3 regions of the Sphingomonas sp. ABOLE genome follow, and region 1 is predicted to be linked to each of the others. Evidence: riboswitches for the same ligand, from Rfam matches in the RefSeq annotation. Region 1 holds a riboswitch; each other region holds the start of a gene.
The links. Region 1 has a riboswitch for cobalamin ahead of CA234_RS17995 (TonB-dependent receptor). Riboswitches for the same ligand answer to the same signal wherever they lie in the genome.
Positions count from the first base shown of each region.

Region 2: linked by a shared signal. The riboswitch ahead of CA234_RS16195 (TonB-dependent receptor plug domain-containing protein) and the one ahead of CA234_RS17995 (TonB-dependent receptor) in region 1 are both predicted to bind cobalamin.
Region 3: linked by a shared signal. The riboswitch ahead of cobT (nicotinate-nucleotide--dimethylbenzimidazole phosphoribosyltransferase) and the one ahead of CA234_RS17995 (TonB-dependent receptor) in region 1 are both predicted to bind cobalamin.

Region 1 is NZ_QQWY01000033.1:42,645-45,913, reverse strand. Features, by position in the region: gene CA234_RS18000 (ABC transporter substrate-binding protein) at 1-23, opposite strand, end outside; gene CA234_RS17995 (TonB-dependent receptor) at 20-1,870, opposite strand; cobalamin riboswitch at 1,971-2,168, opposite strand; gene CA234_RS17990 (bestrophin family ion channel) at 2,206-3,093, opposite strand; gene CA234_RS17985 (hypothetical protein) at 3,131-3,269, opposite strand, start outside.
Region 2 is NZ_QQWY01000027.1:30,260-33,528, reverse strand. Features, by position in the region: gene CA234_RS16205 (cytochrome c oxidase assembly protein) at 1-84, shown strand, start outside; gene CA234_RS16200 (c-type cytochrome) at 81-1,121, shown strand; cobalamin riboswitch at 1,246-1,467, shown strand; gene CA234_RS16195 (TonB-dependent receptor plug domain-containing protein) at 1,644-3,269, shown strand, end outside.
Region 3 is NZ_QQWY01000006.1:67,705-70,973, forward strand. Features, by position in the region: gene cobS (adenosylcobinamide-GDP ribazoletransferase) at 1-209, opposite strand, end outside; gene CA234_RS05530 (histidine phosphatase family protein) at 206-772, opposite strand; gene cobT (nicotinate-nucleotide--dimethylbenzimidazole phosphoribosyltransferase) at 769-1,785, opposite strand; cobalamin riboswitch at 1,939-2,139, opposite strand; gene CA234_RS05540 (hypothetical protein) at 2,196-2,654, opposite strand; gene CA234_RS05545 (response regulator transcription factor) at 2,801-3,269, shown strand, end outside.

The sequences.
Region 1 (3,269 bases):
AGCAGCGCGGCGCCGAACCTCACTGGAAGCGCACCCGCACGCCGCCAAAGGCAGCGCGGCCATAGGTGCCGTAGCCGGTGATCTGCTGGTAGCGCACGTCGCCGATATTATCGACGCGGCCATAGACCGAAAGCAGCTTCGTCACCGGCATCTCCGCCCGCACGCCGGCCAGCGCATAGCCGTCGATCGGGGTCAGGTTGCCGACATCGTTGAAGCTGTCGCCCACCATCGTCACCGTGCCGCCGATCGCCAGCCCGAAGGGGAAGCGATAGTCGGCCGAGACATTGGCGGTATCGCGCGGGCGGCGCGGCAGGTCGTTGCTGCGATAGTCGGCGCTGCGATTCTCCGAGAAGACGTGCGTCACGTTCGCCCGCACCGTCAGCGCCTGCACCGGCTGGAGCAGCGCTTCGAGCTCCACGCCCTGGGCGCGGGTCTTGTTGAGGTTGTAATAGGTCGAGGTGTCGAAGTTGTAATCGATCTGCTTGTCCGAATCGCGGTGGAACCAGGTTGCGCCCAGCGCGACTTTGCCGCCGGCCAGCGTCTGGCGCACGCCGGCTTCGTAGCTCCTGGTGGTCTCGGGGCGGAGGGCGCGATCGCCATAGGCGCTGTAGAGCTGGTAGAGCGTCGGCGCCTTGAAGCCTTCGCCGAAGCTCGCGTGCAGCACGGTGCCGGCGGTGGCGCGCACGGCGAGATCGGCGTTCCAGGTCCAGTGGCCGCCGAAGGTATCGTGGTCGTCGTGGCGGACGCCGCCGGTCAGCGTCACGGGTGCTACCGGCGTGACGATCGCCTGGCCGTAGACGCTGGTGATGCCCACCGAGTAGCGCCCCCCGCTGCCGAAGCCCTCGTCATAGCGGATGCGGCTCTGCTCATGCTCGGCGCCGAACACCAGGCGGAGCTGCTCGGCCAGCGTCGCGTCGCCCTGATAGGTGTAGCGCTCGGCGCGGCCGCGATACCGGTACGCGATCGACGAATCTTCATTGTAGCCGTCGCGGTGGATGTCGGAGAGGGTGAAGCCCAGCCGGTTGTGCAGCCTGCCGCCGAACGCCTCATTCTTAAGCCCGGCATAGCCGTAGAGCTCCTGGGTCTTGGCATATTCGCCCGTGTCGCCAAAGGCGTAGGTTGGCGGGGCATAGCCGTCGAGATCGACCTTGCTGTCGGCATAATAGCCGCGCAGGTCGAGCGCGAGGCCGGGGGCCAGCTGCACCTCGACATTGCCGGTCGCGCCGACCTGGCGATAGCCGTCCGCCTCCTTGCCGTTCGCGGCCGCCGAAATGCCGTCGGTGGTGAGATAGCCCGCGGTCAGCCCGGCGGTGATGCGGTCGTTGCCGCCGGCGATCGCCGCGTTGCCGTTGAACGTGCCGAACGACCCGCCCTCGGCATTGCCGCGCACGTGCAGCCCCTGCGCGCCCTGCAGCGTGGTGACGTTGACCACGCCGCCGATCGCCTGGCTGCCCCAGATCACCGAATTGGGCCCGCGCAGCACCTCGACGCGCTCGACCGATCCGGCGAGCAGGCTGGCGAAGTTGTACGCCCCGCCGGTGGCGGAGGGGTCGGCCACGCGAATGCCGTCGATCAGCACCAGCGTCTGGTCGCTCTGCGCGCCGCGGATGCTGAGCGCGGTCGCGGTGCCGAGTCCGCCGTTGCGCACGGCGGTGACGCCCGGGGTTGTGGCGAGCAGGTCCGAGAGCGCGACGGTCTGGCGCTGCTCGATCTCGTCGCGGTCGATGGTGGTGATCGACCGCCCGACGGTGTCGGCGCGCTGGGCGACGCCGCTGGCGACGACGACGATGCGGTCGTCGTCGGGATCGGCATGGGCGACGAGCGGCGCGAGCGCGGCGGTGGCGAACAGGGAAAGCTTGCAGAAGTTCATTTCAGACACCCGAGATGGGGGAGCGCGATGCTCCCGCATGGTTTGGTGTCGCTCACACGGGGATTTCAGCCCCGATCACCCGGTGCACCCCGCCCGCGTGAAGGAATCGACCGTAGCGGGCAGGTCTCCTGGCTCCCGGGTCGTCGCAGGCACGCCGCCTTCCCGGAAGCATGCGGCTCCAGTGGCAGATTGGCGCGCCGGCTCACCGGCTACAGTTGCGGGGGCAGCGCCGGACTCTGGACCGGCTTCCCTTTTCACCCTCCCGTCGGGGGAAGGCACCCGTTACCCGGCGGCCTTTAGCGGCAAGCAGGGCAGGGCGGCAAGCCGCTGCGACATCACCACAGCACGCCGGCCTTGTCGGGTGTTGCCGGTTCGGGGGCGGGGTCGCCGATCGATTGCAGCAGGTCGATCTCGATCGTGCGGCACATCGCATTGAGCGGCAGGTCGTGCACCGTGTTGGCGAACGGGTCGACCAGGTCGTCGCCGATCGCGAGCACCGCCAGGAACATCAGTCCGGCGATGGTCGAGCCCAGTGGCGTGGCGACGCCCAGCGTCTCGACCAGCCCGATCGGCAGCAGCACGCAGAAGATATGGGTGAAGGCAGTCGGCACGAAGCGGAATTGCATCGGCAGCGGCGTGTTCTTCAGCCGCTCCATGCCGCCCTGGGCATTGGCGATGTCGATCAGCACGCTTTCCATCGAATGCTGCTGCATCGGATTGATCCAGCCCTTCGACCGCGCGATCTCGATCCGCCGGCCGGTGCCGTCGACGATGCCGTTGGCGATGTTGGTGCGGGCCAGCGCATAGTCCGCCTCGCCCCGCGAGAGGAAGCGCAGCACTTCCTGGTCCGCCGGCTGGCGGCGCAGCTGGCAGCGCAGCGCATTCACATAGGCGACCTGGCGCAGCACGATGGTGCGCTTGAGATCCACCGCCTCGCCGTCGGGCAGGTAGTTGCGCGCCATCCGCGCCAGGTTGCGGCTGGCGTTGATCATCAGCCCCCACAGTCCGCGGCCTTCCCACCAGCGCTGATAGGCGGAGTTGGAGCGGAAGCCGAGGAACAGCGCCAGCACCGATCCGAACAGCGTCAGCGGCAACGACGGCGCGCGGAACGGCAGCACGAAATAGACGATGGTGACGATGACGTCCCAGAGGAACAGCAGCGCCAGCGGCATCCAGATTTCGCGGAGGACCTGTTTGGCGCGGGGGGCGGTGGTGACGATCATGGGCGGACTATACGCGCGAGAAGGTTTGTAGGTCCGCTCAGCCGTCGTTCCGGTCGGGCGCGGGGCTCGCCGCGTGCGACATCGCCGCGGCGGTGCCGCTCGCGGGGCGCAGGTGGAACCATTCGGGGCGATCGATCGCGATCAGGAAAGCGAGCGTGCACAGCCCGAACAGCAGC
Region 2 (3,269 bases), on a different contig from region 1:
ATGCTGCTCGTCGGTGGTGCGGCCTATTTCGTCGGCGGGCTGGCGCTGCTGGCCACGCTGTTGCGGCAGGAGGCGCGGGCATGATGATCCGGATCACCTGGAAGCGCGTGGTGCTGGCGTTGGCCGGCGTCGTCGCGCTGGCGCTCGCGGTCGGCTGGTCTGGCGCGATCAACGTCGCCGCGTCGAGCGGGCATTGGCCGATCACCAACTGGTTCCTGCACTGGGTGATGCGCAATTCGGTCGGCACCCGCAGCGCGCTGGAGAGCCCCCGGGCGGCGGCCGATCCCCAGGGGCTGGTGAGCGCCGCCGGCCATTTCGCGGCGAGCTGCGCCGCCTGCCACGGCGCCCCCGGCATGCGGCCGCGCGCGGTGTTCCAGGCGGCGACGCCCCCCGCGCCCGACCTTGCCCGCACCGCGAAGCAATGGAGCGACCGCGAGCTGTTCTGGATCATCGATCACGGCGTGAAGTTCAGTGGCATGCCCGCCTGGCCGGCGCGTGACCGGCCGGACGAGGTCCGCCGCATGGTCGCCTTCGTCCGCCGCCTGCCGACGATGACACCCGCCGACTATGCGCGACTGGCCGGCGGCATCGCCGGGATTGCGGGGGCGCCGCGGTTCGAGGCCTGTGCCGGCTGCCACGGTGCCGATGGACGGGGGCGGGGGCAGGGCGACATCCCTGTGCTGGGCGGGCAGAACCCGGCCTATCTCGAAGCGGCGCTGCGCGCCTATCGCGATGGGCACCGCTTCAGCGGCGTGATGGCCAACGCCGCCGCGTTGCTGAGCGATGCCGATGCGGCCGCGCTGGCGCGGCGGTTTGCGGCACTGCCGGGACTGGGAGAGGCACCGCAGGTCCGCGATGCGGATGCCGAGCGCATCGTTTCGCGCGGCCTGCCGAACCGGCAGCTTCCCGCCTGTGCGAGCTGCCACGCGCCGGGCAAGCCCTATCCGGTCCTGGCGGGGCAGAAACCGGCCTATCTCGCCGCGCGGCTATGGCAGATGCGCGGCGACGGCAAGCAGGTGGATGCCCGCCAGTCGCAGGCAACGATGCCGGTGATTGCGCGGCGCATACCCGAGGAAATGGTCGATCGGCTCGCGGCATATCTCGGTGCGCGGCCGCAATAGTGGTGCGAGCCGCCGCGGGCGGGGAAGCGATAAGGTCTAAACCCCAGCGGGGGGCGGGCTGACCGGCACCTTGCGGTGTCGACCGCGAGCCTCTACCAAGGCGACGCTTTCGGCGTTTCTTGCCGCGAGCGCAGATCGCGCCGGTGCCTCGACGAGAGGCTTAAAAGGGAACACGGTGAGGGCGGCATGCCGCCTGAATCCGAGGCTGTCCCTGCAACTGTAAGCGGTGAGCGAGACGCACGGGCTTCCTTCCACGGAAGCAGCCACTGGGCCTCAGGGCCTGGGAAGGCGTGCGTCGAGCGACGACCCGTGAGCCAGGAGACCTGCCGGCGTCTGGTCGCTCTTGCCTTGGTCCAGGGGATGGCCGCGGCACGGTGTACTCCGTCTGAGCGACGAACGAGCGGCGGGAGCCGCATCGGTCACGTGCGCCGGTCGCCCATGGCGTCCGGCCGGCGCCGTGCGCCGACCGTTCGCGTGAACGGCACGCTTCCGCCCGACGTCGACGACGCCGGGGGTATGTCTATGAAGTTCCTTATTGTTTCTCGCTCTGCGGCCGCTTTTGCGTTGGCCGCTGCTGCCTCGCTTCAGCCGGTGCACGCGCAGACCGAGGATGACGCCGACGCGCTGCTCGTCACCGGCACCAGCCTGGAGGAAACGCTGCCGCGCCAGCGCGCCCGCTATGGCAGCGATCTGGCCCTGCGCAGTGAAACCCAGCTGCGGGAGAGCGGAGCGATCGACGTCGCGACCGCGCTGCGTACCGTGCCGGGTCTCTACGTTCAGCCTGCCAGCGGGCCGTTCAGCTATGTCGACGTGTCGCTGCAGGGCTCGCGGACGCAGGACGTTTTGTGGACCGTGGACGGCATCCGCATCAACAACCGGCTCTATGGCGGTACCTCGCCCAACGACACGCTGCCGGCCAGCATGATCGAGCGGGTCGAGGTGCTGAAGGGCGGCGAAAGCCTGTTCTACGGCACACAGGCTGCCGCGGGCGTGATCAACGTCGTCACCCGCGACTTCTCGGACCGCTTCGGCGGGCAGGTAGACGCCAGCGTCGACAGTTTTGCCGGCACCAACCTCGGCGGCTATGTGCGCGGCGGGGCGGGCAAGCACCAGTTCGTAGCCTGGGGTTCCCACAATCGCTCCGACGGATACCAGCCCTATAGCCGGATGGAACCGAGCGCGACCGATCGTGCCCGCGGCTACGACCTGTGGTCCGTCGGCGGCAAATATCGCTACGATCTCGGTCCCGACTGGCGGTTCAGCCTCCAATATATCCACACCGAGGCGAAGCTCGACAATCTCAGCCCCACCCGCACCCGCGAAAGCCGCAACGATCGCAACGAGGAGATCGCCAGCGCCCGGCTCGATTATGTGGGGAGCGACGTGGTGCAGCTGTTCCTCAAGGGCTATTTCCACGACTGGAAGACCGCCTATGTCCAGATCCGCAACTCCCCGAGTGGTGGCGCGCCGGTGGTGGTGTACCCCGCCGGCACCTTCTGGGGCTTCAAGGACTATGGCGGCAGCGCGCTGGTCCAGCTGCGGCCGCATCGCGGGCTCGATTACCTGATCGGCTATGATTTCCAGCAGTTCAGCGGGCGCGACGACGTGCTGCGGATCGCCGCGACCGAGGAGCGCGTCCATGCCGGCACCTTCCAGATCCGCACCAACGACGACCTTTCGCGTCGCGCGCGGCTCTCGGCCGGGCTGCGCTACAACGATGGCAGCGGATCGCGGAAGACGGTGTGGAACGTCACCGGCCGCATCGAATTGCGCGACGATCTGTTCGTCCAGGCCAATGGTGGCACGTCGTTCCTGCTGCCCAGCGCCTCGCAGCTCTACCAGATCGATCCCTGCTGCGAACGCGGCAACCCCAACCTCAGGCCGGAGGAGAGCCTTAGCGCCAATGCCAGCATCGGCGGCACACTGGCGAGCGGCCTGTTCCACTGGCAGGGCACGGTCTTCGCCCGGCGCATCGATCATCTGATCGATATCGATACCGCCAACCCCGCCTATCCGGACGGCATCTACCGCAATTCGGACTCGCGCGTGAACGTGCGCGGTGCCGAGCTGGTGCTGGGCGCGGTGATCGCCGACGCCTGGCACCTCGACGCGAGCTACACCTATGCCCGCGCGCGCAACGCCGGTTCG
Region 3 (3,269 bases), on a different contig from region 1:
ACGCTTACCCAGGCGAAGAGGCCGAGCAGGGCGCCGGTCCAGGGATCGAGCAAATTGCCTAGCAACAGGGCGACGAGCAGCACCAGCCCGACCAGCAGCCCGGCCGCAGGGAACCAGCGCATCGATCGGGCGAAGGTCGCGTCGTTCGCCTTAACCGCGGGCAGCGGCAGGCGCGTGAGGAACTGGAGGGCGAGGACGAATTCTCTCATGTCACGAGTCCGATGATCTGGCCGACGCGCGGGGTGCCGGGCCAAACGCGCAGGCTCAGCAGCGCGGCATGGGGCAAAGCGATGTTCCAGAGGTGGGGGAAGTCGAAGGTGCACAGGCTGGCGAGCGCCGCCCGCATCGCACCGCCATGGGTTACCACAAGGGTCGGGCGGTCGATGGCATCGATCGCGTCGCCGACGCGCGCAACAAGTGCCGGCCAGGTTTCGCCGCCGGGGGGCACATGACGCGCCGGTTCCGCCTGGAATGCGGCGAGTGCCTCGGCGTCGATCGCGTCGAAGGACAGCCCGTCCCATGCGCCGAAATCGAGTTCGCGCCAGCGAGGGTCTTCGCCGGCTTCAAGGGACAGGGCGGCCGCGATCTGCCTTGCAGGTACCGCACTGCGGGCGCGATCGGAGCTCACCACTGCGTCCACCGCCAGCCCGTTTGCGCGCGCGACGCAGGCGTCGACCCCCTCCGCGAGCGGCTGCGCGTCGGTGCGGCCGATCAGCCGGCCGTCGGCCTCGGTGATGCCGTGGCGCAGCAGGTGGAGGACGATGCCGCTCATGCGCCGCCGGCGACGCCTGCCTCGGCAAAGGTCGCCATGCCGTTGTGCGCGGCCAGCGCCGAGCGCAGCACCGCTGCGGCCACCGCTGCGCCGCTGCCTTCGCCCAGCCGCATGTCGAGCCGCAGCAGCGGCTCCAGCCCCAGCCGCGCGAGCAGCCGTGCATGGCCGGGTTCGGCTGAGCAATGGCCGGCGATGCAATGGTCGACGATGCCGGGTGCCGTCGCTGCCAAGGGCGCGAGCGATGCACAGCAGATGAAGCCGTCGAGCAGCACCGGCACCCCCGCATGGCGCGCGGCGAGGACGGCGCCGGCAATCGCCGCCAGTTCGCGACCGCCCAGCCGCCGCAGCGTCTCGAAGGGCGTGTGGAGTGCCTCGGCATGGACCTCGATCGCGCGGGCGATCACCGCGCCCTTGTGGCCGACGCCGTGCGCGTCGAGGCCGGTGCCGGGGCCGGCCCAATCCGCCGGCGTGCCCCCGAAGCTGCGCAGGCAAAGCGCCGCGGCCGCCGTCGAGTTGGCGATGCCCATCTCGCCGAGCAGCAGCAGATCGGTATCGGCAGTTACCACCGCGGCGCCCTGCTGGAGTGCGTCAAGGCAATCGGCTTCGTCCATCGCCGGGCCGGTGGTGAAGTCGCAGGTGGGGCGGTCGAGGTCGAGTGCGACCACGTCCAGCCGCATCCCGATCGCGCCGGTCAGTGCGTTGATCGCGGCACCGCCCGCCGCGAAATTGGCGACCATTTGCGTGGTCACTTCAGCGGGGAAGGCGCTGACGCCCTGCGCGGCGACGCCGTGGTTGCCGGCGAAGATCACCGCCCGCGCCGCATCCATCGAGGGGTGCGCACGGCCCTGCCAACCGGCGAGGAAGATCGCGAGGTCCTCCAGCCGCCCCAGCGAGCCCGGCGGCTTGGTGAGCTGCTGCTGGCGTTGCCGCGCGGCATCCGCGGCAGCCGCGTCGCGAGAAGGCAGCGAAGCCAGCGCGCGATCGAACGCGGCGACGCTCGACAGATCGATCATGCCGCGCCTGCGCCGCGCTTGGGGGAAGCATTGATGTACACGTTCGTCGCCTCGTTCCTGCAATGACAATCGACCGGGCGCACAGTCGCGTGCCCGGCACATTCTCGTCGCTCGAACGGAGGATTCCGCGCCGTGGCCGCACCCTGGACCAGGCGTGAGCGACCCCGTGCCGGCAGGTCTCCTGGCTTGCGGGTCATCGCGGTTCGGGCGCCTTCTCGGGATCGCTCCCAATGGCCTTTGCCCGGCCGCTCGCCGCTCACAGTTGCAGGGGCAGCTGCGGCCTTGGAGCGCCGAAGCGCCCGCACCGCATTCCCTTCTCGCCCGCGAACGGGCACCGGCATGGGTTCGAAGGTAGAACCTTCGCCGCTCCTCTAGCTCCGCTATCGGCGATATGCCAGCGCCGCGCGTGATTATTGGTAGAGCTGGGCAGTGCGCGGCAGCAGTTGGTCGATGCGGACGATCAATTCGAACAGCGGCTGGATCGCATCGGCGCCGTCGCCCAGTTCCTGCACGGCGCGCAGGCGATAGGTAGCGGCCGCGACGGCGCGCGTCGTGGCGGCGAGGTCCGGTGCGCGGGCGACCATCGATTCGCTGCGGTTCACCCGAACCAGCAGCCACGCGAGCTTGTGCGCGGCGTCGATCAGCTGGATCCGCTCGGCAGTGAGAAAGGCCCAGCTTCCCGTCGCCTCGATCACCGCTGCCGACAGCCCGTCGAGCGCCGCGAGCAGATGGCGCGGGCCGAACGCCGGATCGTCGCGTGCGGGCGCCATATCCTGGTTCAAGCCTTCGAGTTCGATGGCCGCCAGGGTGCCGCGATTCGCACGCGCGCGACCGGGCAGGACGGAACGTTGGAGGCGCGGCATCTGCATGATAGTTTCCCCACGATATGGGGCCTTGTACCGCTGACGAGACGCACTGCCCGTGACGCGCGTCACGCCGCAATGCGGCCGGGCGGCGTTGACCCTCCGGATCGCTGTCCCTAGGTTTCTTCGCGATGTATGCAGGTGAACCCCCGCTGAGCCTTCCCACGATCGTCCTGGTCGAGGACGATCCGCAACTTCGCACGCTGACCGCCCGCGCGCTCCAGGAAAACGGCTATACGGTGCGTCCCGCTTCGTCGGCGCCGGAGATGTGGCTGGCGCTGGAGCAGGGGCCGGTGGACCTGGTGCTGCTCGACGTGATGCTGCCGGGCACCAGCGGCATCGATCTGTGCCGTGCCATCCGCCAGAAGAGCTCGGTGCCGATCATCTTCATCTCGGCTAAGGGCAGCGAGACCGACCGCGTCGTCGGGCTCGAGCTGGGCGCCGACGATTATCTTCCCAAGCCGTTCGGTACGCGCGAGCTGGTGGCGCGGGTGCGCGCGGTGCTACGCCGCGGCGCGGGCGAACGCGACACCGCCGAGCGGCCCAAGGGCGAGATCCAGTTCGACGGCTGGACGGTCAACCTGCCGCGTCGCGAACTGCTGTCGCCGACCGGTGCCGTGG